3 regions of the Paenibacillus antri genome follow, and region 1 is predicted to be linked to each of the others. Evidence: riboswitches for the same ligand, from Rfam matches in the RefSeq annotation. Region 1 holds a riboswitch; each other region holds the start of a gene.

Region 1 (9,907 bases):
CAAGGCGGACAAGACGCTGGCGAAGCTCCGCCTGCCGAAGGCGGTTCCCCCGAACGGAACGGTGACGCTGAAGATGTCGTTCACCGTGCGGCTGCCCGAAGTTTTCGCCCGCATGGGGTACAAGGACGACTTCGTGATGGCCGGGCAATGGTTTCCGAAGATCGCGGTTTACGAGCCCGCCGGGACGCGCGGCCGCACGGCCGAGGGGTGGAACGCTCACCAATATCACGGCAACTCCGAGTATTACGCGGACTTCGGCATCTATAACGTGAAGATCAAGGTTCCGACCGATTACGTCGTCGCGGCCACCGGCTTTCCGCCGAAGCCCGCCGTCGTCGATAAGAAGTCGGGCACGAAGACGTACCACTTCTATGCGGACGACGTGCACGACTTCGCCTGGTCGGCGTCGCCCCACTTCGTCTACGCGGAGGAGCCGTATTCGGCGCCGAACGTGCCCGGCGTCAAGATCAAGCTGTATCTCGATCCGACGCATCTGGAGCTGAAGGAGCGGTATCTCTACGCGGCCAAGAAGTCGCTGCAGCACTTCAGCGAATGGTACGGCCCTTATCCGTACAGCACGCTTTCGATCGTCGTGCCCCCGGAAGGCGCGGGCGGCGCGGGCGGCATGGAGTACCCCACGCTCGTCACCGCCTGGGCGGCCGATTCGGCGGACGTCGGGTACGAGCTCGAACGCGTCGTCGTGCACGAGATCGGCCATCAGTATTGGTACGGCATGGTCGCCAGCAACGAATTCGAAGAGGCGTGGTTGGACGAAGGCTTCACCTCGTACGCCGAGGATAAGCTCATGGAAGCCGAATACGGCTTGACGCCGAGCACGACGCTGGAAGCGAGCTACATGACGAACCCGGCCTCGCTCACCCGCTTCGCCTGGAACTTCGACAGCCACGATCATTACGCGGACAACGTGTACATTCGGGGGAAGCTCGTGCTGCTGGCGATGGAAAAGGAGATCGGCGAAGCGAAGATGAAACGCGTGCTTCGCGCCTACTTCGACCGGTGGAAGTTCCGGCACCCGTCGACGGGCGACTTCCAGAAGACGGCGGAAGACGTAACGAAACGAAGCTGGGCTCCGTTCTTCGATCAGTTCGTGTACGGCGACCAGATGGCCGATTACGCGGTGGAGCGCATCGAACGCGCGAAATCGGACGCCGGGACGTACGCCTACCGCGTCACCGTATCGAGCCGCGGCGGCAAGGACGGTCCGGTATCCGTCCGGTTCCTCTACGAGGACGGTCAGACGATTCGAGAGGAATGGCCGGGGAAGGAAGACAGCGTCGTCTTCGCGCTGCCGCCGCACGCCGCGAAGCTGAAGCACGTCGTCGTCGACCCGGAGCACGGCGTCGTTCTCGAGCATAAGCGCATTAACAATTTCATGAAGACCGACGTGGACGATAAGCTGGAGACCCGCTGGACGATGGGCGTCGCGAAGCTGCTCGAAGCGCTGTTCGGCACGGTGGTCTGGTAACGAACGAGCCGAAATTACGGAGAGGAGGCGCGCTTCATGTGGTCGTACGCGAAATCGGGATGGGCCGCCGCCCGTCGCAGTTGGTTTCTATTGTTCCTCATTTTCTTCTATCAGTATGGATGGGGCTTCGCGCTCTATAAATATGTGAAGTCGATCGTCGTTCCGCTGCTTCATCGCTACCCCGGCGGCGAATTGGCGCAATCCGCGGATCGCCTGTTCTGGCTGGAGGCCGAATTCCAGCTGACGAAGACAGGCTTGATCGCCCCTTACGCGTGGACGATTCTCGTCCTGCTGCTCGTCCGCATGCTGATCACCCCGCTGCTGAACGCCGGGATTTACAACGCGCTGGCGAACGGCGGAGACGGCCATCGGAAAGCGTTCGTCCGCGGGGCGAAGACGTACGCGAAGCCGTTCCTGCTGTTGTACGGATTGCAGACGCTGTTGACGTTCGCGCCGCTCGTCTGGGCGATTCCGCGCGCGCTTGCGGCGGCGTCGACCGCGTACGATTGGCCGTCCGTCGCGGCCGCGGCCGCGCCGTATGCGATCGGCTGGCTCGTCTACCAAGGCATTCTGGATCTCGCCTTCATGTATATCGGCTTCGGCATCGTGGAGGGTCGCGGCGGCTGGGCCGGACTCGGGCTGTTCGCCCGCCGGGGGTTGCCGATCGCGGCCCTCGCGCTCGCGACGTTCGCGGTCGGCCTCGCCGTCAGCTTGGCCGCGAGCGCGCTGTCGCTCTGGTGGGCCGGCTTCCTCGCGGTCGTCGTCCACCAGTCGTACCCGATCGTGCGCGCCTTGCTGAAGCTATGGGGCATCAACGCCCAGTATCACCTCTGGTCGGCGCATCGGTAAGCTTCATATATAAAGGGGGACATCTGGCGCCATGCGCGCTCGATGTCCCCCTCGTCGTTATCGAGCTTGCAGCCTTCCATCGCTTCCTCGCACGTCTACCCGAACAATGCCGCGTAAAGAGACATCGTTCGCTCCGGATGTCTCGTTTCGATCTCGAAATGCGTCGGTTCCGACAATTCGACTCCTCCTTCGAACTTTGGCTGTTTCTAGCGCCTCATGCCAGTTTGCAGCGTCAGCCCCCCGTCCCCGACCCATGCCTTCATCCGTTCGACGATCCGTCGTACCGCTCGTTCGTGCCCCAGACGCATCGCGTTCATGTTCCCGCCTCTCCTAACCTAGCAGGATCGACCGCCTCTTTTTTCGACCGTTGGTCACTATCATTTTATCGCCTGAATATTTTACTAGAATAGGAGGATTCCGACGAAAACTGTCGAATATAACGGAGGTCGAAAAAAATCGATTATTGCCTAATGTCCGCGTCGCATTCGACCCGGGCTACGGGGGAACCAGTCTTGGGTGAATTGATCTCGCAACTAGGGATCATAGGGAACCTTCAACCGAACCCTTAAGCTAACCTCGTCGGCATCGGAAGGGGTATACAATTGAAGAAGGCAGCATCTCTGGTGTTGGCATTGTCCATCGGGTTCGGCGCGTTCGCCGGCAGCGCGGCCGCGGCTACGGAACTCGAGACGGCCGTCGATCGATTGGTCGGCGTCGACTACAAGTACGGAGGTACGACGACGAAGGGCTTCGACTGCTCCGGGTTTACCGGCTACGTCTTCGAGAAGCTCGGCATCGATCTGCCTCGTCGGTCCGCGGATCAAGCGACCGTCGGCGCGAAAGTCGGCAAGGACGAGCTTCGTCCGGGCGACTTGGTATTCTTCAACACGGACGGCAAGGGCATCTCGCACGTCGGCATCTATATGGGAGACGGCAACTTCGCCCATTCCTCCAGCTCCCGCGGCGTGTCGATCGGCAAGATGAACGACAGCTATTATTCCAAGCGCTACGTCACTGCGCGTCGCGTCCTCGACGAGACGCAATATGTCGCCCTCGCGACGGAAGCCGCTCCGGCGGCGCCGGTCGTCGCGGAAGCGCCTCCAGCTCCGGCACCAGCCCCGGCTCCCGAAGCGGCCGCCGTGACGGAAGATGTCGCGCTTTCGACGGAAGCGGCGGAACTCGCGGCGGAGCATGCCGGCGAGAACGTCGCGGTCGAGGACGTCGTCGAAGCGTTGCGACAGCTCATGTAACACCGAATCCCCGACGCGCTCCATGCGCATCGGGGATTTTTCTTTTCCGTTACCCAAGACCAAAGACATCTATTGCCCGCTTGAAGGCGACTCCAATTCCGCCCCGCCGAACCTCCGTCGCGCGCGATAGAGTCGTTAATCCTGGATGAAGCCGGTTCCTATTTCCCATTTTCATGCAGGAATGTGACGGATTTGTTGTGTTTTGTTACCCAACTCACAGAATCCCTCGGCCTCCTGTGACATAATACATAGGCGGCGGATGCCGACCGATTCAAGCGGTTTACCGAGGTGTGAGAAAGACATGAGATTAGTAACGATCGAATCCTGCGCTCCGGGCATGAAGCTCGGCAAAGCCGTTCTGACGGAGCATGGGCAAGTACTGCTCGGGTACGGGTACGAGCTGACCCAACCCGTTATTCTGCGTCTGCGAAATATGGGCATTCATCAACTATATATCGACGATCCGCGGACGGACGACATCATCGTCGAAGAGACGATCCGGGAAGAGACGCGGCGTCTGGTGCACGGTTCTCTCCAACAATGCATGGACTACGTCCGGGCGGGCGGTCCCGCCGGCGGCGGACGCGTCGTGACGTTCTCTCGGCTCGTCTCGGACAGCGTCAAGCATATCGTAGACGACATCGTCGCGAACCGTAACATGCCGATCGTCCACATTCGGGCGACGGCCGCGACGGGCGACAAGCTCGAGCACCATTTCGTCAATAACGCCTTGAACGTCTCCGTCTTCGCGACGAAGCTCGCCATGGCCGAAGGCGCCGCCGCGGACGAGCTGCGCACCGTATGCGCGGCCGCGCTGTTCCACGATATCGGCAAGCTGCTCGTCCCGCAGGAGCTGCTGTCGAAGCGTACGAGACTGAGCGACGAGGACCTGCGGACGCTCCGCCGCCATGCGGAGCTTGGCTACAGGCTGCTCAAGGACGATGGCAGCGTCTCGCTCGTCGCCGCGCAATGCGCGCTGCAGCATCACGAGCGGGTGGACGGCCTCGGCTACCCCTTCGGGCTGCGGGGCAATGCCATTCACCCGTATGCCAAGCTCATCGGCATGATCGACGCCTACGATGCGCTCGTCAGTCACCGCAGCTACCGGAACGCCATGCTGCCGCACGAAGCGATGGATTATCTTTACGCGAACGTCGAAAGCGCGTATGATCGTGGTAAGGTAGAGCAATTTAGAAACAAGGTAGCGATCTTCCCTCCAGGTACGACGGTCACGTTGAACACCGGCGAGAAGGGGGTCGTCTCCCGCCTCGACTCGTCGTGCTTGCAGCGGCCGACGATCCGCGTATTGACGAACCCTAACGGAGAAGAATTGAAAATCCCCTACGAACTCCAGCTCGCGAAGCATCTCAACATCATGATTCGATCCGTGGGCGACATCCGATCCTACGCCGGATAACAGGTCCTAAACCTCGCTGCAGAAAGGCCAGGGTTCGTCATGAGCGCCCTTATCGGGCTATTGCGCAACGTCCCTTTGTTTCAGGATTTGACGGAGGAAGAGCTGCGGACGATCTCTCCCTTGTTCCAAGAGAACAAGTGGAATCGCGGGAAGCTGCTCTTCATGGAGGGCGACCCGGGCGACGAGCTGTTCGTCGTGAAGTCCGGCGTCGTCAAGATTTATCGCTTCGACGACGAGAAGGAAATCATTCTGGCGCTGTTCGGTCCCGGAGACTTCTTCGGCGAAATGGCGGTCATTCAACCGGCTCTCAACCGCTCCGCCACCGCGGAAACGTTAGAGTCTTGTTCGATTTATACGATGAAGCGATCCGTCTTCTACGAGTTCATGGAGAAGCATCCGCGCATCTGCATTAAGCTGCTCGAGGTGACGGTGCAGCGCCTCCGGAACGCGAACGATCAAATTTACAACCTGACGTTTCTCGACGTCCGGTCGCGCATCATCCGCACGATTCTCCGTCTCGCGGAGGAGCGCGGCGTCAAGCTCGGCGACGGCCTGCTGGTCGACATTCGCATGACGCACCAGCAGCTGGCGAGCTTCGCGGGCACGGCGCGGGAATCGGCCACGAAGGTGCTGCAGGAGCTGTCCGAGGAAGGGATGATCATCGTCGAGAAGAAGCGGATTTTCCTCCCGGACCATGAGAAGCTGAAGGAACTGGCCGGATTGTGAATCGCGCGAGGTCGGAGGACCGATAGCCGCAGCGTTAGCCGGAGGGCGAGCCGCTGCGGCTATTTATCGTATATACTAGGATAGATCACTTAGGAGAGGCGCGAGATTCGGATGAAGTTGGTTTCTTGGAACGTGAACGGCCTGAGAGCTTGCATGAATAAAGGGTTTATTGACTTCTTTCGACGGTCGGAGGCGGACGTCTTCTGCGTGCAGGAGACGAAGCTGCAGGAAGGCCAACTCGACTTGGCGCCGTTCGAAGGGTATGAATCGTATTGGAACTATGCGGAGAAGAAGGGCTACTCCGGGACCGCGGTATTTACGAGGGTGAAGCCGCTCTCGGTTCGATACGGCCTCGAGGAGAACGCCGAACCGGAGGGTCGGGTCATTACGCTGGAGTTCGAGGACTTCTATCTAGTGAACGTGTACACGCCGAACGCTCGCCGCGACTTGTCGCGGCTCGACTTCCGCATGGAATGGGAGGATCGGTTCCTCGCATACCTGCTCGAGCTCGACGCCAAGAAGCCCGTCGTCGTCTGCGGCGATCTGAACGTCGCGCACGAGGAGATCGACATCAAGAACGCGAAGGCGAACCGGGGCAACTCCGGCTTTACGGACGAAGAGCGCGAGAAGATGACTCGGCTGCTGAACGCCGGCTTCGTCGATTCGTTCCGCAGCCTGTATCCCGATCGAGGGGACGTCTATTCGTGGTGGTCGTACATGCCGAAGGTGCGCGAACGGAACGTCGGTTGGCGCATCGATTATTTCTTGATTTCCGAGCGGCTGAAGCCGCGTCTCGTCGACGCCTCGATCGAGTGCGAGGTCATGGGCAGCGACCATTGCCCGGTCGCGTTGGAGCTGGCCGACGAGCGCGGATAAGCGCGTCGGTCGACAGACAGGCTCGGGCGGGGTACGTGCGGGAGCCGCCCCTCCCTCCCCCGGCGCCCGAGACTACTTCCCGGTTGCTTCCCGCTCCACCTTCTCCAGAAAGTCGGCGACGACCTTCCGGTTGTTGCTCTCCCCGCCGAGCTTCATCATCGCCCGTCCGACGAAGTTGACGCCCCGATTCGAGCCTTCGTACGCGAACCTCGTACGATCTTCGCTTATTCGACTCAGACGGAACATGAATTCGACCTCGAACGCCTTGGCGAGAACGAAGGCGAGACGCATCCGCTTTTCCTCCGGCGCGTCCTTATAATCCAATACGGACACTTCGTACGTCTCCGATCTCTTGCCTTCCCGGTACGTTTGCAGGAATGTGGAGCCGACGACCCCTTCCTTCCGCTCTTTCCACCGATTTTCCGCGATGTTCGGCATGATCCGATGCATGTTTTCGACGGCGAACAACGCCCATACCGTCTCGATGCCCGCATCGATGACGATCTCTTCCTTCCATTGAATCATGAGTCGTTCTCCCTTCCCGATGCCAGAAATTCGTCGATGTCTTTCATTTTCGCTTGGAGGCCGTCGATTTGCGACTGGATGCGAGCTCGCTTCTGCAGCAGCAAGCTCTCCAGGTTGGCGAACGACTCGTCGTTCATGACGGACACCATCTCTTGGATCGTGAACCCGAGACTACGCAGCTTGACGAGAAGAACGGCGAGGACGTACGAGCCGTTGTCGTAATACCGGTAGCCGTTGCTCGGATCGATGCGGGCCGGCTCGAGCAGCTTGATCTCGTCGTAGTATCTCAGCGTGTCTCTGCTGAGTCCCGTCATGGCCGAAAATTCGCTGACCTTGTACATTCTTCCGCCTCCTTTCGCAGCTTACACCTTGGGGCGCACCCCAAGGTCAACGGGGATTCGCCGGACAATTTTAGTTTCCCGTTCGGTAAGCGGAATCCCGCTCTGCTGCTGCGAATGAGAGGGACGACTTCCTGTTCGGGACAGAGCTCCTCGACGGCCCGAAATTCGCGGTTATGAAGGCTTTCATATGCCGCTTATCGCGCGAGAAGGCCGCGACAGTCAGCCTTCCCGGCAGACATCGCGGCCTCAATATCCCTAAATCGCTGTATACTTACTTCTCCCCCATGACGACCGGACGCGACGCGTCGCTGATCCAATCGCTCCAGCTTCCCGCGTACAGCTTCACGTTCGTGAATCCGACCTCGCGCAGCGCCAGCACGTTCGGGCACGCCGTCACGCCGGAGCCGCAATAGACGATGATCTCCTCGGCGCCCTGGTACGGCTCGAACCGCTTCATCTGCTCCTTCACGGAACGGTAGCGGCCTTCCGCGTCCAAGTTCGCCTTCCAGAACAAGTGACGAGCGCCCGGAATATGACCCGCGACCTTGTCGATCGGCTCCGCGATGCCGCGGTAGCGCGAATCTTCTCTCGAATCGAGCAGGACGACCTTCCCCGATTCGATCTTCTCCCGCTTGGCGGCGATATCCTCCGCGGTGACGAGCCAATCGCGGCGTACCTGCGGCACGAACCGCGTATCGACCGTCGGCGTCTCTTCGGCCCCGCTCGCCGTCGGATGTCCCGCCTGCTTCCACGACGCGAAGCCCCCGTCCAGGATGCAGGCTTCGTCATGACCCATATACGCGAGCAGCCACCAGAGGCGCGACGCCATCGCGCCGCCTTGATCGTCGTAGGCGACGACGCAGCGGCCCTTCGTTATGCCGATGCGAGACAGCTTGTCGGCCAGCTCGTCGACGTCCGGCAGCGGATGCCGTCCGCCGGCGCCGTCTTCGCGCTTCGGGGCGGAGAGGTCCTTCTCCAAATCTAAATAAAAGGCGCCCGGAATGTGCTCCGTCACGTAAGCGTCGGCACCCGATTGCGGTTGTCCCAGCGCGAAGCGGCAGTCCACGAATACCGCCCCCCGGTCCTTCCACTTCGCATACGCCTTCTCCAAACTTACGATATGCCGCATTCACTACACCCTTTCCGTTTTCCGTACAACCTGACACAAGCGCTTTCTGCTATATTAGCAGAGAGTCCGAATCGTGAGAAGTGTCGTCCGCACATTATAATCAAACTGTAATATTTCGAAAAGGAGTCCGAAGCTATGCATCCGACCGAGCCGATCGAGCCGACCGACGCTTCCGAATATATGTTAACGCCGATGACCGAGCGCGACGCCGCCGAAATCTGCGAATGGCGGTACCCCGCGCCGTACGATATTTATCAATGGCCCGCGTGGGGTGTCGCCGTCCGCGAAGGGCGCGACTTCGCCGACCCGGCGCTCCGGGAGCGCCATTACCGCGCCGTGCGGCGCGACGGCCGACTCTGCGGCTTCGCGCAGTGGCTTCCGCTCGTCGCCGAAGACGGCCCGCCGGTCGTGCGCCTCGGCTTGGGGCTGCATCCGGACGACTGCGGCTCGGGCCGGGGCGCCGGCTTCGCGGCGTTCCTCGCCCGGGAAACCGCGGCGCTTCACTCCGGCTGCGTCGTCGACCTCGAGGTCGAGAAGGACAACGTTCGCGCGATAAGAGCGTATGAACGAGCCGGCTTCCGCGCGGTCGACGAATACGAGCTGCCGATTCCCGGAAGAGGCGCGGGCTTCGTCGTCAACATGATTTATCTTCCATTGGCGCGAAGCTAAAAAAATAGCGAATCCTGCCGATATATATCGTAGATTCTTTCATCGTGTCGAAAGTTAATATAATATAGGAAGTATTGGTACATACGGCAGAGGAGCGTGCTTTGACATGGAGAAGTCAACGATTATCGGTTTGGTGCTGGCGTTCGTCTCGGTATTCGTCGGGATGGCGCTGAAGGGGGCGCCGCTTTCCAATCTTATTAATTTACCTGCGTATTTGATCATATTCGGGGGAACCGCGGCGACGGTATTCATCGCGTTCCCGATGTCCGAGCTTAAGAAATTCCCGAAATTAATGAAGATCGCGATTCTGGGCCAGAAGCACATCGGCAAGCCGGAAATCATCCGGATGTTCATGGAATGGGCGACCATTACGCGCCGCGAAGGACTGTTAGCGCTCGAGAGCAAGGTCGACGAGATCGAAGAGCCGTTCCTGCGCAACGGCATGCGGATGATTATCGACGGCAACGATCAGGATTTCGTCCATGACGTGCTCATGGAAGAGGTGCACGCGATCGAGGAACGCCATAAATCCGGCGCGCTCATCTTCACCCAGGCCGGTACATACGCGCCGACGCTCGGCGTCCTCGGGGCCGTCGTCGGCCTCGTCGCCGCCCTCGGCAATCTGTCCGATATCGAGAA
Region 2 (9,907 bases), on a different contig from region 1:
CTTGCGCAAGCCGTTCACGGTGGAGCGGCTGCTGCAGGTCGCGAAGCAGGCGCTCGACGGAGAGCCGCTGTGAGCGGGCTAGCCCCTACCCTGCGAACCATTCGCCGCGGGCGATGAGGAAGCAGCGGCCGCCGACGACGATGTCATAGTCGTCGGCGCTCTTCCTGGTTCCGCGCAGCGACAGGAGAGACGGGCGACCGACGGCATACCCTTGCTCGGCTCGGAGCTCGAACGCGTCACCGTATAGGCCGTGGCGCAGCAAGTACCCGATCAGCGCGCCGTTCGCGCTCCCGGTCGCCGGGTCCTCCGGGATGCCGAGCGATTCCACGAATACGCGGACATGCAAGTCGCGTCCGGGCTCGACGGCATCTCTTGCGAACGCTAGGATGGCCTTCGACTCGATCGCTTGCGCGAGTTCGAGCTGCTTGTCCCGGTTCGGGCGAGCGGAGCGGAGCGCGTTCAGCGAACGAAGCGGCACGATGAGAGACGAGAGTCCCGTAGATACTTCTTGCACAGGCAGCGAATCTTCGATATCGCCGGCGTCCACGCCCAGGACGTCGGCGATTCGCGTATGGGGGACTTCCGCGCCGAACGTCGGCCGAAGCTGGCGCATCCAGAGCCGGCTCGGCGCTTCGGAGGCGCCGTCGTCGTACTCGAGCGCGACGTCGATCGGGCCGACGCCGAGCCGCAGCGTCAGCGCGTCGATCGGCTCGCGACTGCGAATGCGCTGCAGGACGTACGCCGTCCCAAGGGTCGGATGTCCGGCGAACGGCAGCTCCGACTCGGGCGTGAAGATGCGGACGTGGTACGAGCCGTCGGCCTCGGGGGCGTTCGCGACGAAGGTCGTCTCGGAGAAGTTGACTTCCTTCGCGATGCGCTGCATCTCTTCGGAAGTCAGATCGTCCGCGTCGAGGAAGACGGCGAGTTGGTTTCCGGCGTATTTCGATTCGGCGAATACGTCGACGATATAATACGGTACGGTGAACGGCATGGCGAAGACCCCTTTTTCCCGATGGAGTTGGATAGGATTGGCAGCGTGTGATCGCATTATAACCTAGTCATCGTGTACAATGGAACAAAGGAGCGTGGAAACGATGAACAGACGGTTTTTCACTCCGCGTGAAGCGAACGAGCTTCTCCCCTTTATTCGCGAAGACATCGTACGCTTACAGAAGACGAAGCGCGAGTTCGTGGAGATCGCATTGAAGCTGCGCGAGATGCGCATTACCCATGAGCAGGCTTCGAAGGAGCCGCCGGAAGACGACTTGTTTCAGATGGAAGCGAGCATGGAGTTTTTGCAGATGGAGGCGAAGACGTTGTCCGACAGCATTCGGCTCAAGGGCGCCGAGCTGAAGGACGTGGATCACGGTCTGGTCGACTTCCCCGCTAGGATCAATGGAGAAGAGGTATTGCTTTGTTGGAAACAAGGAGAGGAACGCATCGAATTTTATCACGGACGGGACGACGGCTTTCGCGGGCGACGTCCGATTCCCGAAGGCTTGGAATAGACGGAATCGGCGGCGGTCGAGGCGAAGGCTGGTTTCGCCGGATCTGGTTCGCGGCGCTTATATGGATCGTAGTCGCCTTCGCGTTGGGCGGAGGCGGGGGAACGGCTTACGCGCACACGTCGTTGTCCGGCTCCGCGCCGGCGGACGGCGAAACGCTGGAGACGCCGCCGGAGATGCTGCATCTGACGTTCAGCGGCAAGCTGGAGTCGACGGCTGCGCTGCATTCGGTCACGCTGACCGGGCCGGAAGGGGCGGGGGTTCCGCTGGAGCCTCCGGCGCTGGACGGCAGCGGGAAGTCGCTGATGGCGGCGCTGCCGCCGCTCTCGAACGGAACGTACGACGTTGCGTTCCGGGTCATCTCGGCGGACGGGCATCCGATCGAGGGCGGGTTCGCGTTCGAGGTCGCGGCGCCCGAGCCCGTGCAGGAACCGACGCCGGCGCCCGAGGCGCAGGAGCCTGAGGCGCCGGTCGAACCGCCTGCGCCGGACGGCGGCGCGGAGGAGCCTGCGGCCGAGCCGGGGACGGCGCCGGACGAGGCGGACGAGCCGGGGACGGCGCCGGACGAGGCGGACGAGCATGCGGGGCACGATTCGCACGGCGAGACGAAGGTCTCGTCTTCCGCCGGCGCGGGCACCGCGTTCGCGGCCCTCCTGAACGCCAGCCGCGTCGCGTATTACGCCTCGCTGCTGCCATTGCTCGGGTGGGCGCTGTGGAGCGCGCTGCGGCCGCAGGTCGGAGCGGACCGGCTCGCGTACTGGCGGCGTATCGGGATGCGATTGCAGGCGCTGCATCTCGCGTTGTTCGTCGTTCACGTCGCCGTGCAATGGGCGGAGCTGTCCGGCGGCAATGCATCGGCGTCCTTCCTGGACACGCTGCGCTCGACCGGAACCGGCCAATCGTGGCTGTTCACCGGCCTGCTGTCGCTGGCGGGCTTCCCGCTCTTGTTCCGCAGTCGCGCGGTGGACGGCTTGTGGCCGCTCCTCATGATCGCGGCGAAGACGCTGCGCGGCCACGCGAGCGCGTTCGAGCCGATCGCCTTGGCGCGGCTGATGGACGCCGCGCACCTCGTCGCCGCGGCGATCTGGATCGGCGGGCTGCTCGCGCTCGTCCTGCTGCTGCGGAAGTTCCCGGACGGCTTCCGGGCGTTCGCGCCGTCGTTCTCGACCGCGGCGCTCGCGTCCTACGCCGTGCTCGTCGCCACGGGCGTCGTCGCCGCCCTCCTGTATACGGAGTCGCTGGCGGACATCGTGCGGACGACGTGGGGATGGCTTCTGATCGGTAAGGCGGCGCTCGCCGTCGCGGTGCTGCCGGTGGCGGCGCTGCTGCGGAAGCGGCTGCTCGAAGCGGACGGCCGCCCCGACGCGTTCCGCGCGTGGCTTCGCGCCGACGTCGCTTTGCTGCTCGGCATCGTCGTCGTTACCGGCATCATGACGCACCAGAGCCCGATCGTCGAGCGCGTGGTATTCCACTGGCACGTCATGGGGACGGAGGCGCATCTGACCGCGGACATCGCCGATCTGCGCGAAGGGACGAACGCGCTCTCGCTGAAGGTATGGGTGCCCGAGGACGAAGCGGAGCCCGCCGTCACCGTCGTCGCCGTCGTCCCGGGCGAGCCGGACCGTATGGCTTCGCTGACGGCGAAGGAGCTGCCGAAGGAGGAGTGGGAGAGCTTCTCCGGCTTCGAGGATTATACGTTCGTCGGCAAGCTCGACGTCGCCGATCCGGCTTCGGCCGAGCTGCGCGTGCGCATTCAGCGCAGCAACGGCGAGACGATCGACTACGCGAAGAAGCTGATCGACCCGTAAGGGCGATCAGCTTCTTTTTTTCAATATCGGAAGGGAAAACCTCCCGTTTATTTTCGAGTGGCGCTTCGGATTCGGCCCATGGACCGGAAAAGCTCCGTTATAAGCGGCCGTTCGGCGTCCGAAAAGCGAATTTATTCGGAATAAGACGGAGGTTTTCCCGTTCGGCGGTCGCGATTGGCCCCGCCGAACGGATAGACGAGAGGAAATCCCGTCCAAGGCAGCCCTCTACACCGTACCGACGGCGTCCCGCCACGCCTGCGGATGCTTGTCGCTCGCGTACCGCGCCGCGGCGGCGTTCGCGTCGACTTGCTCCGGCGTCTTGCAGCCCGGAATGACGCAGGTGACCGCGTCGTGGCGGAGACACCAAGCGAGCGCCCACTGCGCCATGTCCATGCCGGCGGGTACCTCGTTCGCCGCGATGCGCTCGACCTCTTCGAGCTTCGCCCGGCGCTGCTCGGCGTCGTGGCGGCTGCGCACGTCGGTCGCGACGAAGGCCGCGTCCGGCTTGTACTTGCCGCTCAAGTACCCGCTTGCGAGCGGCACGCGCGCAAGCACGCCCAGATCCTGCTCCGCGCAGGACGGGAAGACGCGGCTTTCCGGCGCCCGGTCGAGCCGGTTGTAGACGACCTGGATCGCCGAGGCTCCGACCTTTGTCGCCGCCGCCGTCTGATGCAAGTTGTCGTTGCTGCCGATCGAGACGCCGAGATGGCGGATCTTGCCCGCCTGCACCTCTTTATCGAGCATCGTCCACAAGTCGTCGTTGTCGAACGCCTCGTCCGAGCCCGAGTGGAATTGATATAAGTCTATGTAATCCGTCTGCAAGGCGCGCAGCGAATCCTCCAGCTGCTTCCTCACGTCCGCCGCCGACCAGAGCTGATCGCGCTCGAACAAGCCGTTGAAGTGGTGGCCGAACTTCGTCGCCAGCACCCAATCCTCGCGCCGGTCGTTCTTCAAGAAGCCGCCGATGAGCCGCTCCGACAGATGATCGCCGTAGCACTCCGCCGTATCGATCAGGTTGATCCCTTGCTCCTTGGAGCGGCGGAGCACGGCGTCCGCCTCCGCTTGCGTATACGTAAGGCCCCATTCGCCCCCGAACTGCCACGTCCCGACGCCGATGACCGACACCTTCAGATCCGTTCGTCCCAATCTCCGGTATTTCATGCGAAACTCCTCCTTTAATCGGTTCTGCCTCCAGTTTACCAGATGTTGGCGTTCGTCCACTAATGCGCCGTACCCCCTTGAAATCCGCTTCGAAACATACTATAATTACTTTCACTGCGGGTGTAGTTCAATGGTAGAACTCCAGCTTCCCAAGCTGGTAGCGTGGGTTCGATTCCCATCACCCGCTCCATACATGAAATGTTCAGAAGCCTTGATATATACAAGGCTTCTTTTTTTGTACGGAAAAAGCCCGGCACGCGAAGAAAGCGCCGGGACGAGAAATCTTTGAGCCGAAATGGTCCAAAGCACAGATTCTGCTTGTAAGCCGGGTTAGTGAATATTCAACTCGTAATCGGGATTATAACGGAACTTGAAATACAATGACATAAAACACCACCCAAAGTACGCTTAAACCGTATGCGAGGATCGGTTTCTTGTGGTGAAGGTATAACATAGGGAACATAAAAAGCAAAAAGAAAACGGACCACCCGAAGTTCCAACCGTTATCGTAAACGATTCTTCCGGTTTGATGTCCTATCCATTCGACGCCGGCATAGAGGAATACCCATTTAAGCAAATGAACGATCTGGCGTTGTCGTTCATTCGGATAATTGGATAAAAAGAGAACGACCGTAGGCGGATAGACGATAAATAAATAAAGAAGGTCTACCCCTTTTTGCGACAATAGAACATCAGGGACCAACTTCCAGAGGCGATGGTCGCTCGTTAAGTAAAAATACAAGAGATTACATAACGGCATATACAAAATCGTGGGAAGGTACTTTCTCCAATTCGCCCAATTTCCCCAAAGCATCGAAGCGAAAGTCACCCAAACGGCGACAATGACATGCATCCGGCTGCCACCTATCTCATTTTTCCATTATTATTGTCCTTTTCGCTATCGATAAATACAGAAAGGCGCGCCGATCATGGAGGAGCTGCTCTGCACATTCGGACGGTTATCCCGGCGCATTGCCCGTTTTCCTCGATTTATCCCGGATTACGGCGCGAACTCGAACTTTACTTACCCGTTTCCGAGGCGTATGATTCATTCCATGGAAAGCGAATACCAATAGATCGCTGAGTTTCCGATATGGAAAACGGGGGACCCGCCGCAAGCCGCGCTTCATGCCGAACCGGTTTGCAAGGGGTGAATCGCGGATCGGAGCAATCGAACGCTGCTTCGAACCATCCGCGTAGGGCGACTCTTACCGCCCGAATCCGACAGCTAACCTCGTAAGCGTGGAGAAGAGGATGTGATCTTGTGATCTGCTTAGACCACGGGGGCGCAAGCCTCCGTGGTTTTTTGTTGTCATTTTCACGGATTCGGCGGTTTAGTTAAGCGCTGTAAGGTAAATAGTAGGGGAAACGGAGGGGACCAGAGGATGAAAAAACAGTTTATCGTCATTGGCCTTGGGCGCTTCGGAGGGACCGTCGCGAGAACGTTGATTTCTCTAGGGTACGAAGTGATGGCGATCGACCGGGATATTCGAAAAGTACAGGACTTTTCGAGCATCATAACTCATGTTTTTCAAGCCGATTCGACGGACGAAAAGGTTCTAAAGGAGCTGGGCGTTTCGAATATGGACCACGCGATCGTGGCGATCGGAGACGATCTCCAAGCGAGCATTCTTACTTCGCTCATCTTGAAGGATATGGGGATCAAGAAAGTCACGGCCAAGGCGACGAGCGAATACCATCGACGCGTGCTCGAGCGGATCGGCGCGGATCATATCATTCAGCCGGAGCGGGACACGGGCATCCGGGTGGCCCATCAAATCACGTCGAATAACACGGTCGATTATTTGGAATTATCTCCGGATTTCAGTCTCGTCGAGGTGTTGGCGCCGAAAGCGATGTACGATAAATCGCTCAAAGCGATCAATATCCGGGCGAAATACGGTTGTAACGTGGTGGCCATTAAGAGAAAGGACAACTCCATGATCGTGTCTCCTCTTGCGGACGACAAGATTCAAGAAGGAGACGTTCTCGTCATGATCGGATCCAACCAAGATATCACTCGTTTCGAAAAAGGGATCGCGGAATAGAGGTGAACTCGTGCTGAGATCTAATGTGAAGCGTTCCATCGAGATCAGTCCGCAGCAATGGATGGTCTTCGGTTTCGCCGCCATTATTTTGCTTGGGACGATGCTGTTGTCGCTGCCGATATCCTCGACGTCGGGCGAATCCCTCGGGCTGCTCGATTCTTTTTTTATGGCGACCTCCGCGGTTTGCGTGACGGGTCTCGCGGTGTTCGATCCGGGTCAGCAGCTTACGATGTTCGGTGAAATCGTACTGCTCGTTTTGGTCCAGCTCGGCGGTCTCGGATTTATGACCTTCGGCGTCATTATCGCCGTGCTGCTGGGCAAGCGGCTCGGGCTGAAGGAACGGACGCTCATTCAGACGTCGACGAATTCCAACTCGATCCAAGGACTCGTTCGTTTATCGCTTAGCATTTTCTTTATCGCTCTAATCGTCGAATTGGCGGGAAGCGTCATCCTCACCCTTCGTTGGGCGCCGGATATGGGGGTAGGGATAGCGGCGTACTACGCCGTCTTTCATTCCGTATCGGCGTTTAACAACGCGGGGTTCTCCCTCTGGCCCGACGGGTTGAATCGATTCGTCGGAGACCCGGTCGTGAACGTCGTCATCACTTTTTTGTTTATGATCGGGGGCATCGGGTTCACGGTGCTGCTCGATCTGTTCCGGAAGCGGAAATGGGACGCATTGTCTTTACATTCGAAAATCGTACTGCTTTCAAGCGGGTGTCTTCTGATCGGCGGGTTTGTCGTCGTGTTTCTGCTCGAACTGTTGAACCCCACGGCTTATGAAACCTTCACTTGGTCGGAGCGAGTCTGGGCCGCTTATTTCCAAAGCGTTACGCCGAGAACGGCGGGATTTAACACGATGTTTACCTCCGAATTAATGACGGCGACTCAATTTTTTATCATTTTCCTCATGTTCATCGGAGCTTCCTCGGGTTCGACCGGCGGCGGCATCAAAACCAATACGTTCGTGGTCTTATTGCTTGCGGTGTTCAGCAGTATCCGGGGCAGGGAGCAGGTTCGGATTTTTAACCGTAACATCGCGTATGAGATCGTATTGCGGGCCTTGTCCGTCATTATCATCTCGCTCGGGGTTGTGATGTTGGTAGCCTTCCTGCTCACCATTACGGAGCGGAATCAGGATTTTATCGCCATCTTGTTCGAGACGACCTCCGCGTTCAGCACCGTCGGTCTCTCCCTCGGGATTACGTTCGACTTATCGCCGGCGGGAAAGCTGCTCCTGAGCGTAACGATGTTCGTAGGTCGGCTAGGACCGCTGACGCTTGCTTATGCTTTAGCCAAGCGGAGAAGAGAATCGACGATCGGGTATCCGGAAGAGAAGGTATTGATCGGTTAAGTCTCGCACGCGATCCCGTCCCGGTCGCGGTCCAGCTTCGCGCTGTACCCTGGGTCTCCCTCGTAGAGCGGCGCTTTCCCGGCGGCTCGCACCGCGGCGCAATTCGCGTAGGAAACTGACGACGACGAGGGTTCCGCCTCCTCCGATCGAAGCGCCTCTCGCTCCGCCGTATAATCGCCGAACGTCAGCGCGGGCTTCGCCACCACGAATCGGACGCGCGTGCCGTCGGGGTAATCTTGCAGTCGATGGCCGACCCACGCGCCGGCGCCGCGGTTGTCGCTCGAGTCGATGTAGGCGACGTTCGCGCCCTCGCCGCCTTCCGCGCACATGGCCATCGGCCACTCGTCGCGGTCGTACCCGGATTGCGGTTCGATGCCGGCGAGCGATCGCTTGCGGTTGTCGTCGGCTCCGTCGCGGTCGATCGTGCATACGTCCGAGGCGCCGCCGAGCTCGATCGCATCGTAGATGTGCAAGGCCGTCTCCGGATACGCGTCGCTCGGGAAGACGAGCTCGACGTCGTACCCGGGGGCGGCGGCATCCGCGGCAGGCGCCGGCACCGCCGCCGGAGTTTCCGCCGTCAAGGAGCAGCCGCCGACGAACAGAAGGACGGACGCGAATGCGAAGAGCCATCGTAGATGTCGAATCATGAGTCGAACGCCTCCGAAACGAAATAAATTTTCCAATAGAATTCTATTTTACTACGAAAACGAACGTGCTTCGAATATTGTTTTGTAAACAAATAACAAATCCCCGTCGGCGGCCGCCGCGGGGATTATGTATGTTACCGCTACATTCTAATGCTTAGAACCGTGCGCCGCGAGCCAACGTCTCTTCGGCGATCTGTACCATGCGGCGTACCATGTGTCCGCCGATCGCGCCCGTGTCGCGAGTCGCCATGTAACCGTAGTAGCCGTCTTGCGGAATTTGCACGCCAAGCTCTTGAGCGACTTCGTACTTCAGCTGCTCCATCGCTTGGTTCGCTTGAGGAACGATCAAATTGTTGGAGCTTTGCGATCCTTTACCCATTGATGTCACCTCCCTCTGGTTGTACCCATAATATTTGCGTTTTTTTATTTTCTATTCATTTACAAATCCCCTCCACTTTCCACTCCAAACCAATTGCCGATCCTTGTACAATGGAGAGAGGTGATGCCGACATGTTTATCCCTCCCATGCTGCTCGAGACGGCCGCCGAGCCGTTCGACAGCGCTAATCATATATTTGAACCGAAAATCGACGGACATCGGACGATGTACGCGCGATTGGACGGGAAGACGAAGCTGTACACGCGTCGCGGCAACGAGGTGACGAGGAAGTATCCGGAGCTGCTCGAAGGGTTCGAAGACGATCTGATCCTTGACGGGGAAGTCGCGTTAACGGATCCGGAGACGGGGAGGATTTCCTTCGAGGCGTTGAACGACCGATTCCAATTGCGCCAGGAGGAGAAGATCGCGTTAGCGGCGTCGTCCGCGCCGGTCTCCTTCATCGCCTTCGATATATTGCGGTACCGCGGGAAGGACCTCCGTTCGCTTCCCCTCATGCGGCGCAAGGAAATCTTGGCCGGCTTGACCGTTCGTGACAACCCGAACCTGTCCATTATTCCGTACCTCGAACGACACGGTACGGCCTTGTTCGAATCGATCAAGGAACGGGGAATGGAGGGCATCGTGGCGAAGGAGAAGACGAGCCGGTACGCCGTGGGCCGAAGAGCGCGGAAGTGGCAGAAAATCATCAATTGGACGTACGTGGACGTCGTGATCACGGGATATCGGAAGTCTCAGTTCGGGTGGCTTGCGGCTATTCCCGACGGGGAGGAGCTGCAGCCGGCCGGAATGATCGAGTTCGGGGTGAGCCCGGCGCATAAGAAGGCGTTCTACGAAGTATGTCGATCGATCGAGAGCGGCTCTTATAAGGACTTCATCCATTTGGAGCCGCTGCTCCGGGCCAAGGTGAAGACGCGGAACGTGACCCGCAGCGGAACGCTCCGGGATCCGGTGTTCGTGGATTTCATCGCTTGAAGTCTGGAGCAAA
Region 3 (9,907 bases), on a different contig from region 1:
CCAGCCTGCCCAGATGGCCCGCGCGAAAGCGGCCGTTGATTTCGCTTTGAGCACAACGTCCTGGCGAGGTTCAAGACCGTCTATCCATGACCATCAACATGCCGGATAACAGGTACATCACGGAAATCGCTCCGAATAATTTAAAAATGCTTGGCGTCATGGCGGCGTACATACTTATGGGGAGCGACCAAACGAACGAAACAAACATGTATGAAGGCTTCTTAATTAAGGAAGCTATCAACGCTACGAGGGCTGGCAGGAGAAGCGTAAAAAATGTAGTTACTAAAGGTTCGTTTCCAACTGTTGCATGAGTATATGGGTTATAAAATGCAAATAACACCCAAAGAAGAATTGAGCCTCCTGAAGCAAGGACCCCTACGAGCTTCCATAGTTTCATGTTCCTCCATCCTCCTTCGCGCGTCTCCAGGCTTCCCTTTCGCCTACTTCTATGACGCACCCGAAAGTTGGAGAGTTGCGCGCCGGGGAATCTGTATTCTATCGAACGGACAGGGCAATCGGGTATAATGGGTGAAACGAAGGGGGCGGAAATCGGTGGAGTGGTTCATAGGTTTGGCGGGCAGCGTCGCGATTGCGGGAGCGGCTTATGCGAAACGGTCGTTGTCCGGCACCGGCTTCCTTGCGGCGGTGGCGCTGGGGACATGCATGTATTCGCTCGGAAGCGCGATTTGGTTCGGTTCCCTGATCGCCTTCTTCATCTCTTCGACATTGTGGTCCAAGTGGAAAAAACGGGCAAAGGAAACGGCGGAGAGCGCCTATGAGAAATCCGGGCGGCGCGATGCCGGCCAAGTGTTCGCGAACGGCGGGCTGGGTTTGCTCCTCTGCGCGGCCCACTGGGCGTGGCCGCATCCGCTGTGGTGGTATGCTTTCTTAGGCGTAATGGCGTCGGTCACGGCCGATACATGGGCGACGGAAATCGGCGGATTGAGCCGGACGCCGCCTAGATCCATTAAGACGGGACGTCGCGTTCCGCCCGGAACGTCCGGAGGCGTCTCCGGTCTCGGACTGGCCGCTTCGCTGGCAGGCGGCTTGTTTATCGGGGCGGCGGCGTGGACATTGTTAACGGCGATACCGGGACAAGCGGCGCCGGATGCGGTCGCCGCTCCGGTCAGACTCATCGCTTGGGTCGGCGTTGCGGGTTTGGCGGGAATAATAGGCTCGTTGACGGATTCGTGGATCGGCGCCGCATGGCAGCAGATGTATCGGTGCGCCGAGTGCGGTCGCGAAATCGAACAGGTCCGCCACTGCGACAAACCAGCCGTGCGGATCCGCGGTCGCGCCGGCTGGAACAACGATGTCGTCAATGTCGCCGGTTCGCTTGCAGGCGGCTTGTTCGCCGCGTCGCTTGCGTTCGTTTTCGGTTTGGCCTGACGGAAGGAGCCCGGAGATGTGACCGGGCTCCTTCGAATTCATTTTCCAAGGGTGGAAATCATTCCGACGACATCGTTCGCTTGCTCGATCGTTCGATCGATGATCGAAGCCGCGGAGCGGTCGTCGGCTAACCTGAGACCTTGTCCCGCCCATAACGACATATATTCGGGGAGATTCGCTTGCGCTGCAGTCTGGCGAATATCTCTCGTCATAGCGTTTTGAATCGGGTAAGGCGGGATGGCGCCTTGATAATTCCGGAATTCCTCCATAAATTTCGTACGAATGCCGCGTGCGGCTTTCCCTGAATAGGCGTACGTAACTTCGGTACAATCCTCGGTAGACGACATAATCTTCTGTTTATAAGCCGGGTGGGCGCCGCTCTCGGGGCTTGCTAAGAAGGCGGTCCCCATCTGTATGGCGGAAGCCCCCAACGCGAGAGAGGCGATAAGCCCGCGTCCATCCATAATACCGCCCGCCGCGACGACCGGCACCGAGACATGCTCGACGACTTGGGGAACCAACGCCATCGTTCCGATCAAAGCATCGGCGGCGTCCTTTAAGAACGTCCCCCGATGGCCTCCCGATTCGCTTCCCTGCGCTACGATGGCGTGTACGCCGGCCGCTTCCAGCGCTTGGGCTTCTTCCACGGTCGTTGCCGTTCCGAGGACCGTCGTTCCGCGCGCTTTCAACGCTTGAATTACGTCTTCAGACGGCATGCCGAAGGTGAAACTGACTACAGGGACGCTCTCTTCAAGCAGGATTCGGATTTGATCCTCGAACGACTCCGCGGACTTAGGAGTCGACGGGTTCGAAGCGATGCCGAGTTCCACGCGGAAGGAATTCAGAAAATCGTTCATCTCCGCGATGGTTGCTTCCGATGTGCAAGGTTGTTCCGGGACGAACAGATTGATGCCGAACGGCCGATCCGTTCGTTGCCTGATCTCCCGAATGGTATCCCGGATCCGGTCCGGCGCGAGGTATCCTGCCCCGATGCTGCCTAATCCTCCGGCGTTCGAAACCGCCGCCGCCAAATCGGGGGTAGTCGGCCCTCCCGCCATAGGCGCTTGAAGAATCGGGTGTCTTATGTCGAGCATACGCGTGATTTCCGTCTGAAACATGAAAGTCCTCTCCTGTATTCACCATGTAAACACAGTATCCATTATACCGCCCGCCCCCCTATCAGTAACTTATAAGTTTGCCGCCTTACGGTTTTGCCGAGAAAAACAACTCGTTGTACAAGAAGCATTTGCGAAATTTTTGATGGATGTCGCAGGAAAACTGGTGATCGGCAAAAAATTTCACGTACCCGTCTTCTCCCCGGATATGCCGCCCTCTGTCCCACCATCTCATGAATCGGTTACTCAGCGGCGTCCGATCCGATAGGAAAGGCTCCATGACGATCACCCGGCCGCCAGGCTTCAGAATTCGACGGAATTCCTTGACGTAAGCGGGAATCGAATCGCAGGGGATATGGTGCAAGACGGCGATAATCCATACGTAATCGATCGATTGATCGTCCAGAGGCAATGTCTCGGATGCAAGCGGATGGAACGTATATCCAGGATGCAGCCGGCTTGCGAAACGGGTTCTTCGGTCATCCGCATCGACCCCTACGTAAAATTCCGGGGAAACCATCGTGCAGTTGGCCCCCGTGCCGCAGCCGAAATCCAACACGGAGCGCCGGTCCAGCGGGAAATGCATCGAGATCGGGTCGTGGATATATTTCTTGGTAAGCCACTTGGGACGGACAAACCGGTGATACAGTCCTGGGGAAAATTGAAAGTCGATGGAGTTCACCCTCCGAGATATCAGCTTGGAAATTATTGTGCGGTAACGATTGGAATTTATTCTCGCGCGGCTTCGGTTTATTTCGGATGTCGAACATCCTGTATGAGCCATCGTGCGCTGGCGAAGACGGTCACATTGCCCAATGGAGTTACGGCCCGGCGGGGATCGCACTTTGAGCCCGGCGCAACTGGAGGGCATCGCCGTAACGGTGGCAAAGCTGTAAACGAAAACGGGGCAGCGAATGACGGAGAAATCAAGTCCTTCGCTGCCCCGTTTTTTGATCATCATAGGCAAAAATAATTATAGTGAAAAGTTGAATTGTCTGTGCGGTGCCGGGGTGCTACCATCAACATAACGAAACCGAATGGAGTGAGAATGATGAGAACATTTGCGATCGCTTTAAATAAGCACGTTGTCGTCGGTTATGATGAAACGACGATCCCTAGGGGACGCATAAATCGGAGGTATTTCCTTGGAGACACTGAAAAAGTTTTTGGCTTATTACAAGCCTTATAAGAAGCCGTTAATCGCAGATTTGTTCTTTGCGGCGCTCGCTTCGGCGACCGTACTTGTCTATCCCCTGCTGGTCGATCGAATGACGACGAAAGCAATCAGCGTTGAAGGAATCGATACGGAATTCGTTTTAAAAATAGCCGGCGCCTTCTTGGTTTTAATCGTCGTGGAGTATGTCAGCAACTTCTATACGGACTATTTCGGGCACGCGATGGGCGCAAAGATGGAATCCGACATGCGGGACGATTTGTTTCGGCACTATCAGGAGCTGTCTTTCCAGTATCACGACAATACTAGGACAGGGCAGCATATGTCGCGAATCACATCGGACTTGTTCGATATATCGGAGCTGGCGCACCACGGACCGGAAGACTTGGTTATCTCTTTTGTGAGGATCGTAGGAGCGTTCTTTATTTTGGTTCAAATGAATTGGAGCCTCACGTGCGTCATTTTTTTAATTTTTCCTCTGATGCTTATTTTCGCGTATCGCAACAGCATCAAGGTGAAAAACGCGCTGAAAGAGAACAGGGAACGCATAGCGGACGTGAACTCGCAGGTCGAAGACAGCCTATCCGGGATCAGAGTCGTGCAGTCGTTTGCCAACGAAGCTATTGAAATGGAGAAGTTCAGAAGCAGCAACCGTCGTTTCTTGGAAAGCAGGAAAAGAGGGTATTTCGCTGAGGCGGTGTTTTACAATGGATTGCTTTCGTTTATTTCTTTTATCAATATTGCGGTTGTGATCGCAGGCGCCGTTCTGATCAGTTATCATCTCCTGCAGCTAACTCAGCTGATTACCTTCCTCTTATACTTGAATACCCTGATTGATCCGATCAAAAGATTAGTGAATTTCACTCAAAATTTGCAAAACGGAGTCGCGGGCTTCGAACGGTTCGTCGAGATCATGGATGTTAAGCCGGACATTGCAAGCGCCGAAGACGCCGTCGCGTTAACGGATGTGAAGGGCAAGGTGGAGTTCATCAACGTGGGTTTCCAATATGCCGGCGACTCGAACCATGTATTCAGGAATATTAACATCACTGCGCATCCCGGGGAATATATTGCGCTCGTAGGTTCTTCCGGAGTCGGAAAAACGACTCTATGCAGCCTAATTCCGCGATTTTACGAAACGACAGAAGGAACGATTCGAATCGACGGCACCGATATAAAGTCGATCCGGCTTACGTCTCTGCGAGACCATATCGGGGTCGTGCAGCAAGATGTTTATTTGTTTTCGGGTACCGTGAAAGAGAACATTTTATACGGGAGGCCAGAGGCTACCGACGAGGAAGTGATCCAAGCCGCCAAGAACGCCGACGCCCACGATTTTATCATGGGTTTGCCGGACGGCTACCATTCCCACATCGGACAACGCGGCGTTAAGCTTTCAGGCGGTCAGAAACAGCGCATCAGCATCGCGCGCGTGTTCTTGAAAAACCCTTCCATCCTCATATTCGACGAAGCTACTTCCGCCCTGGACAACGAAAGCGAGCGGGTGGTGCAGGAAAGCCTCGACAAGCTGGCGAGGAACCGCACGACCTTCGTCATTGCGCACCGGCTGTCCACCGTCCGAAATGCGGAAAGAATCATCGTGCTTTCGGAGCAAGGGATTGCGGAGGAAGGAACGCACGAAACGTTGCTAAAAAATAACGGGATGTATGCCAAGCTCCATTACATGCAGTTCCAACCGGTTGGATAAACATATCTACAAAACAGGTAAAATGACCATCCGAAAATCGGATGGTCATTTTTGGTCCAACCCTGCCTAAACAAGCGAATATTGCAAAACGATGCGATTCCGCACGATCCATGCCGCTGCCCGCGCTCTCCATGCAAGCCCCCAAAGCGGCCCGTGACAGTCTGGAGTAATTCGTTGCTCAATTGCTTCCTCGGCTGTCTCGCGTACAACTACCTCTAAGATCAGATCGTACAGTTCATGCCTCTGTTTCGGATCTAAACCGTACGCATCCACAAGAAGCCGAAGTTGCCGGGCTCGGACGTCAAGCGGAGGCAAACCTACCCTTTCGGCAACATCGTCCGAAATTGCTTGTAGCTCAAAAACTGTGAAAGATCCTTTCGTCGTTGAGGAAGGGCACGCACCGTTGAGCGCAAAACTGCGGCATCCTTTCCCGAATCCATGGATGGACAGCTTCGTTTTCCATCACGAAAGCGTAATATCCTAACACTGCGGAAAGCATGAAACCTTCGATTACCGAGTATATTCCCTCTTGCGGCGGCTCTTGGCCGTAGTACCCATTGACGACTTGCTCTCTAGTTTCTCTCGGGGCATTTAAAGCCGTCATCGCTACATCAAACAGACGATAACCGAAGCCGAATAAGCTGTAATCGATAAATACGGACCTCCCTAGCGGCGTAACCAGCAAGTTACCCATGTTTAAATCCGCGTGGATTATCCCCTGCTTCAACATTTCAGGACGTCCGGCCTTCAACCGATCAACGATGAGTTCGAGCGTTTGCTCCACCACACCGTAAGTCTCATCCGAGAACAATTCAAGTTCGACGCCGCGCCGAATTTGCTTGAGCATCTTTTGGGTTCTACGAATACCGTAATCTGGCCGATCCTGAAGGACGACTTCGTTATAGTTACTAAAGAACTCATGTAGGCTCGCTACCTGAGCGCCCAAGTTGTATGCTGCATCAGGAGTCGATAAGTCCTCCTTCGTCATATTGCGGCCTTCGATCCAGCGGAGCAACGAGCAGCATAGACTCCGCCCGTCGAATTCGATCTCGGTTACGAGTTGTCCGGATAGACTCTCTACGGGTGTTTGTACAGCCAGGTTCGTCCTGCGAGCAATCGCCTCCAAAAGCCGTAACTCGGACTCAACTCCTTGTTTTGTATGCTGTATGCCGGCCAAATTAACGGTTATCGGATCGTGCACGCGAAGAAGATACGCATCGCCGTTCGACCTATCGATCACTTTATAAGTCCGGTTTTCGTTATGCCTGAGCATCGTTGTTTCTGGACGGGCGATGCCATACTGGAGCAGAAGCCCTGCGATCTTATCGTCCGTCATGCACCCCGATTCGTGGGATTCAAGAAACATATGTTCTTCTCAGCCCTCCTTTCTAAATTCGTCTGAATTCCGGTTATTGGTTTTTCTCAAGTGTTTTTACAAGATCCTCCAAAATGTTGTTGAACATATTGAATTCATCTTCGTAATTGGGACCATAATTTGTTGATTTTATTGCATTAGAAATCTGGCACGAGCCTAATAAAATGGCAATGCCTAGAAAGATAATTGCACCTGTTAGTGTAAATTTAGGTTTATCGTGCATCTTCTCCCCCCTAATATCCTTTATATACTGACAAATCTGGAAAAAGTAGCGTTTAGATATTACAAGCCTCTTATGCGCCCATCCACGATCGGATCACTCCTCGCCTAAGAACTTTGGATATTTTTGTGCAATGCCCCTCCTATTCTCCTATGCTAAAATAATTCGCATCTCAGAAAGGCATCTAAAAGTCATGTCTCTTTGCATCTTTTTCTGAGAAATTTCATGAAAGCCGAAGCTTCTTAAGAAGCGCGGGGGATCCATTCTATGGGGTGAAGCCACATCGTGGCAGGGTGATTGCTCTTTGACCCGAACCCGTCAGCTAACCTCGCAGGCTGTTTAAAGGAGAAGATTTCAGTGAGAGGTTCAAAGAAGATCGTTTTAGCCGGAGTTCTTGCCCTAAGTACTTTCGCTTCCGCCGGTTCGGCTTCTGCCGCCTCGTATACGGTAAAGGGCAGCGATACGATGTGGAAAATCGCCGCTCGTTATGGAGTCACCCTCAACACCCTAATTTCCGCGAATCCTCAGGTGGCCAATCCGAATAACATTCGGACAGGTATGGTGATTAATATTCCTGCCGCTCAACAAAGCACAGGGACCCAATCGACTGCATCGACCTTCTCGCAGCAAATCGTTACGTTGGTGAACCAAGAACGCGAGAAAGCTGGCCTGAAGCCGCTATTGAGCAATAATAGCTTATCCGTAATGGCATTAGATAAAGCGAAGGAAATGTACAACAGTAACTATTTCAGCCACACGTCCCCGACTTACGGGTCTCCGTTCCAGATGATGAATGCGTATGGCATCCGCTATACGTACGCCGGCGAGAACATTGCCAAGGGACAGAGAACCCCGCAGGAAGTCATGAATGCTTGGATGAACAGCACGGGGCATCGGCGGAACATCCTATCCCCAAACTTTACCCACATCGGCGTAGGCTACTACAACGGAGTATGGGTGCAAGAGTTTATCGCGAATTAAGAAACATTACTTCAACCAAACAACAGGAGCAGCTGCCGCGGCGATCTGCTCCCAGTATTATTGCGCTATCGTCTCCGTATTCCTACCCCCGCTTTTTATACGCCCTCATGGCAAAGAGATAAGCTACGAGCGTGATTCCGACGCACCATGCAAGGGCGACCCATATATCATTGCCCACCGGTTGACCCGACAGCAGCGCACGAATCGCGTCCACGATCGAGGTCACCGGCTGGTTTTCGGCAAAGACGCGTACGACTTTCGGCATCGTATCGGTCGGCACGAACGCCGAGCTGATAAACGGAAGGAAGATCAGCGGATAGGAAAATGCGCTTGCGCCTTCCACCGATTTAGCGGTCAACCCGGCAATCGCCGCGACCCAAGTCAATGCCAGCGTAAACAGCACAAGGATACCTGCTACGGCAAGCCATGGCAGCACACCCGCCGACGAGCGGAAGCCCATCAAGAGCGCTACGAGAATGATGACGACCAGAGAAATGACGTTGGATACCACCGATGTCAGCACATGTCCCCACAGCACGGCGGAACGCGCAATCGGCATCGTGTGGAACCGCTCGATGATGCCCCGTTGCTTATCCAGAAACAGGCGGTACGACGTATAGGCAATACCGCTTGCAATCGCAATCAGCAGGATCCCGGGCAGAAGGTAGTTCACATAGTTATCCGTACCGGTCTGGATCGCACCGCCGAACACATAGACGAACAGCAGCATCATCGCAATCGGTGTGATGCAGACCGTGACGATGGTGTCCATGCTGCGGAAAATATGGCGCATGGAACGTCCGAGCATTACGCCCATATCACTGAAAAAATGTTTCTTTGTCGCTTCCATTTACATGGCCTCCTTCTTGCCGACGATGGCGAGGAAGATTTCCTCTAACGACGGCTGCTTTTCCACATACTCCACCTTTGCGGAAGGGAACAGCTTTTTCAGCTCCGAAAGCGTGCCGCTTGCGATAATTCTGCCCTCGTGCAAAATGGCGATTCGATCGGCGAGCTGTTCGGCCTCCTCCAAATACTGCGTGGTTAGAAAGATCGTCGTTCCGCCGTCGGCAAGCTCCTTGACGATCTTCCAAACCTCGATGCGCGCCTCGGGGTCAAGCCCGGTCGTCGGCTCGTCGAGGAAGATGATCTGCGGTTTTCCCACAAGGCTCAAGGCGATGTCGAGCCTGCGCCGCATACCGCCCGAATAAGTAGATGCCTTACGGTCCGCGGCATCCGTCAAGCCGAAGCGTGCAAGCATATCGTCCGCAACCTGACGCGGATTTGCAAGATGCCGCAGCTTGGCGATCAAAATCAGATTCTCCCGCCCGGTTAAAATCTCGTCGACCGCGGCGAATTGACCGGTCAAACTGATCGACTGCCGCACATGGTCCGGCTTTGATACAACATCGAATCCGTTGACGACGGCGGTTCCGCTGTCCGGTTTGAGCAGCGTGGTGAGGATTTTGACGGTCGTCGTCTTACCCGCCCCGTTGGAGCCGAGCAGGGCGAAAATACTGCCCTTTTCCACCTCGAAATCTACGCCCTTTAGGACATGAAGCTGCTTGTAGGTTTTTTGCAGCCCTTTTACTTGAATGGCCTTGGATTGCATATTCTTTCCCCTCCCTTATATAACTGTAACTTTGGACAAATCGGCTTCCATGCCCTTGAGCAGCGCATAGGTCAGTTTATCCATCGTTGCGCCGTCAAAGCAGATGGTTTTGATCATACGATAGTACTTCTTAGACAACGTAAAACCCGGGTGGAAAGAAACGTTTTTGAATGTAGCGCCCTTGAACGAAACTTCGGTTAACGCCGCTTTCTCAAACTTGACGCCGATAAACGTCTGTCCGTCGAAACGCTGCCCGCTCAGATCGGAGTTCGTGAAGTCGACCCCGTCAAATAAACAACCTTCGAAAATCGTCTTTCTAAGATCGGTTTTCGT

What was found. Region 1 has a riboswitch for cyclic di-AMP ahead of FE782_RS23640 (C40 family peptidase). Riboswitches for the same ligand answer to the same signal wherever they lie in the genome.
Region 2: another riboswitch for cyclic di-AMP. It lies ahead of FE782_RS15115 (potassium channel family protein); the one in region 1 lies ahead of FE782_RS23640 (C40 family peptidase).
Region 3: another riboswitch for cyclic di-AMP. It lies ahead of FE782_RS22295 (CAP domain-containing protein); the one in region 1 lies ahead of FE782_RS23640 (C40 family peptidase).

The regions. Positions count from the first base shown of each region.
Region 1 is NZ_VCIW01000019.1:32,584-42,490, forward strand. It holds gene FE782_RS23630 (M1 family metallopeptidase) at 1-1,486, shown strand, start outside; gene FE782_RS23635 (hypothetical protein) at 1,523-2,335, shown strand; cyclic di-AMP (ydaO/yuaA leader) riboswitch at 2,790-2,935, shown strand; gene FE782_RS23640 (C40 family peptidase) at 2,938-3,585, shown strand; gene FE782_RS23645 (HD-GYP domain-containing protein) at 3,887-5,002, shown strand; gene FE782_RS23650 (Crp/Fnr family transcriptional regulator) at 5,042-5,728, shown strand; gene FE782_RS23655 (exodeoxyribonuclease III) at 5,840-6,604, shown strand; gene FE782_RS23660 (SRPBCC family protein) at 6,677-7,129, opposite strand; gene FE782_RS23665 (MerR family transcriptional regulator) at 7,126-7,470, opposite strand; gene FE782_RS23670 (sulfurtransferase) at 7,742-8,599, opposite strand; gene FE782_RS23675 (GNAT family N-acetyltransferase) at 8,735-9,268, shown strand; gene motA (flagellar motor stator protein MotA) at 9,375-9,907, shown strand, end outside.
Region 2 is NZ_VCIW01000009.1:112,211-122,117, forward strand. It holds gene FE782_RS15080 (ATP-binding protein) at 1-73, shown strand, start outside; gene FE782_RS15085 (PhzF family phenazine biosynthesis protein) at 86-991, opposite strand; gene FE782_RS15090 (DUF2203 domain-containing protein) at 1,095-1,508, shown strand; gene FE782_RS15095 (copper resistance CopC/CopD family protein) at 1,418-3,313, shown strand; gene FE782_RS15100 (aldo/keto reductase) at 3,539-4,474, opposite strand; tRNA gene FE782_RS15105 (tRNA-Gly) at 4,591-4,664, shown strand; gene FE782_RS15110 (CBO0543 family protein) at 4,833-5,327, opposite strand; cyclic di-AMP (ydaO/yuaA leader) riboswitch at 5,543-5,732, shown strand; gene FE782_RS15115 (potassium channel family protein) at 5,860-6,522, shown strand; gene FE782_RS15120 (TrkH family potassium uptake protein) at 6,533-7,876, shown strand; gene FE782_RS32900 (excalibur calcium-binding domain-containing protein) at 7,873-8,082, opposite strand; partial or broken gene FE782_RS32905 (hypothetical protein) at 8,077-8,523, opposite strand; gene FE782_RS15130 (alpha/beta-type small acid-soluble spore protein) at 8,678-8,902, opposite strand; gene FE782_RS15135 (ATP-dependent DNA ligase) at 9,034-9,894, shown strand.
Region 3 is NZ_VCIW01000017.1:92,468-102,374, forward strand. It holds gene FE782_RS22260 (hypothetical protein) at 71-397, opposite strand; gene FE782_RS22265 (DUF92 domain-containing protein) at 553-1,389, shown strand; gene FE782_RS22270 (NAD(P)H-dependent flavin oxidoreductase) at 1,428-2,507, opposite strand; gene FE782_RS22275 (class I SAM-dependent methyltransferase) at 2,593-3,186, opposite strand; gene FE782_RS22280 (ABC transporter ATP-binding protein) at 3,650-5,386, shown strand; gene FE782_RS22285 (phosphotransferase enzyme family protein) at 5,742-6,722, opposite strand; gene FE782_RS22290 (hypothetical protein) at 6,796-6,984, opposite strand; cyclic di-AMP (ydaO/yuaA leader) riboswitch at 7,202-7,333, shown strand; gene FE782_RS22295 (CAP domain-containing protein) at 7,339-7,962, shown strand; gene FE782_RS22300 (ABC transporter permease) at 8,045-8,812, opposite strand; gene FE782_RS22305 (ABC transporter ATP-binding protein) at 8,813-9,574, opposite strand; gene FE782_RS22310 (pentapeptide repeat-containing protein) at 9,590-9,907, opposite strand, start outside.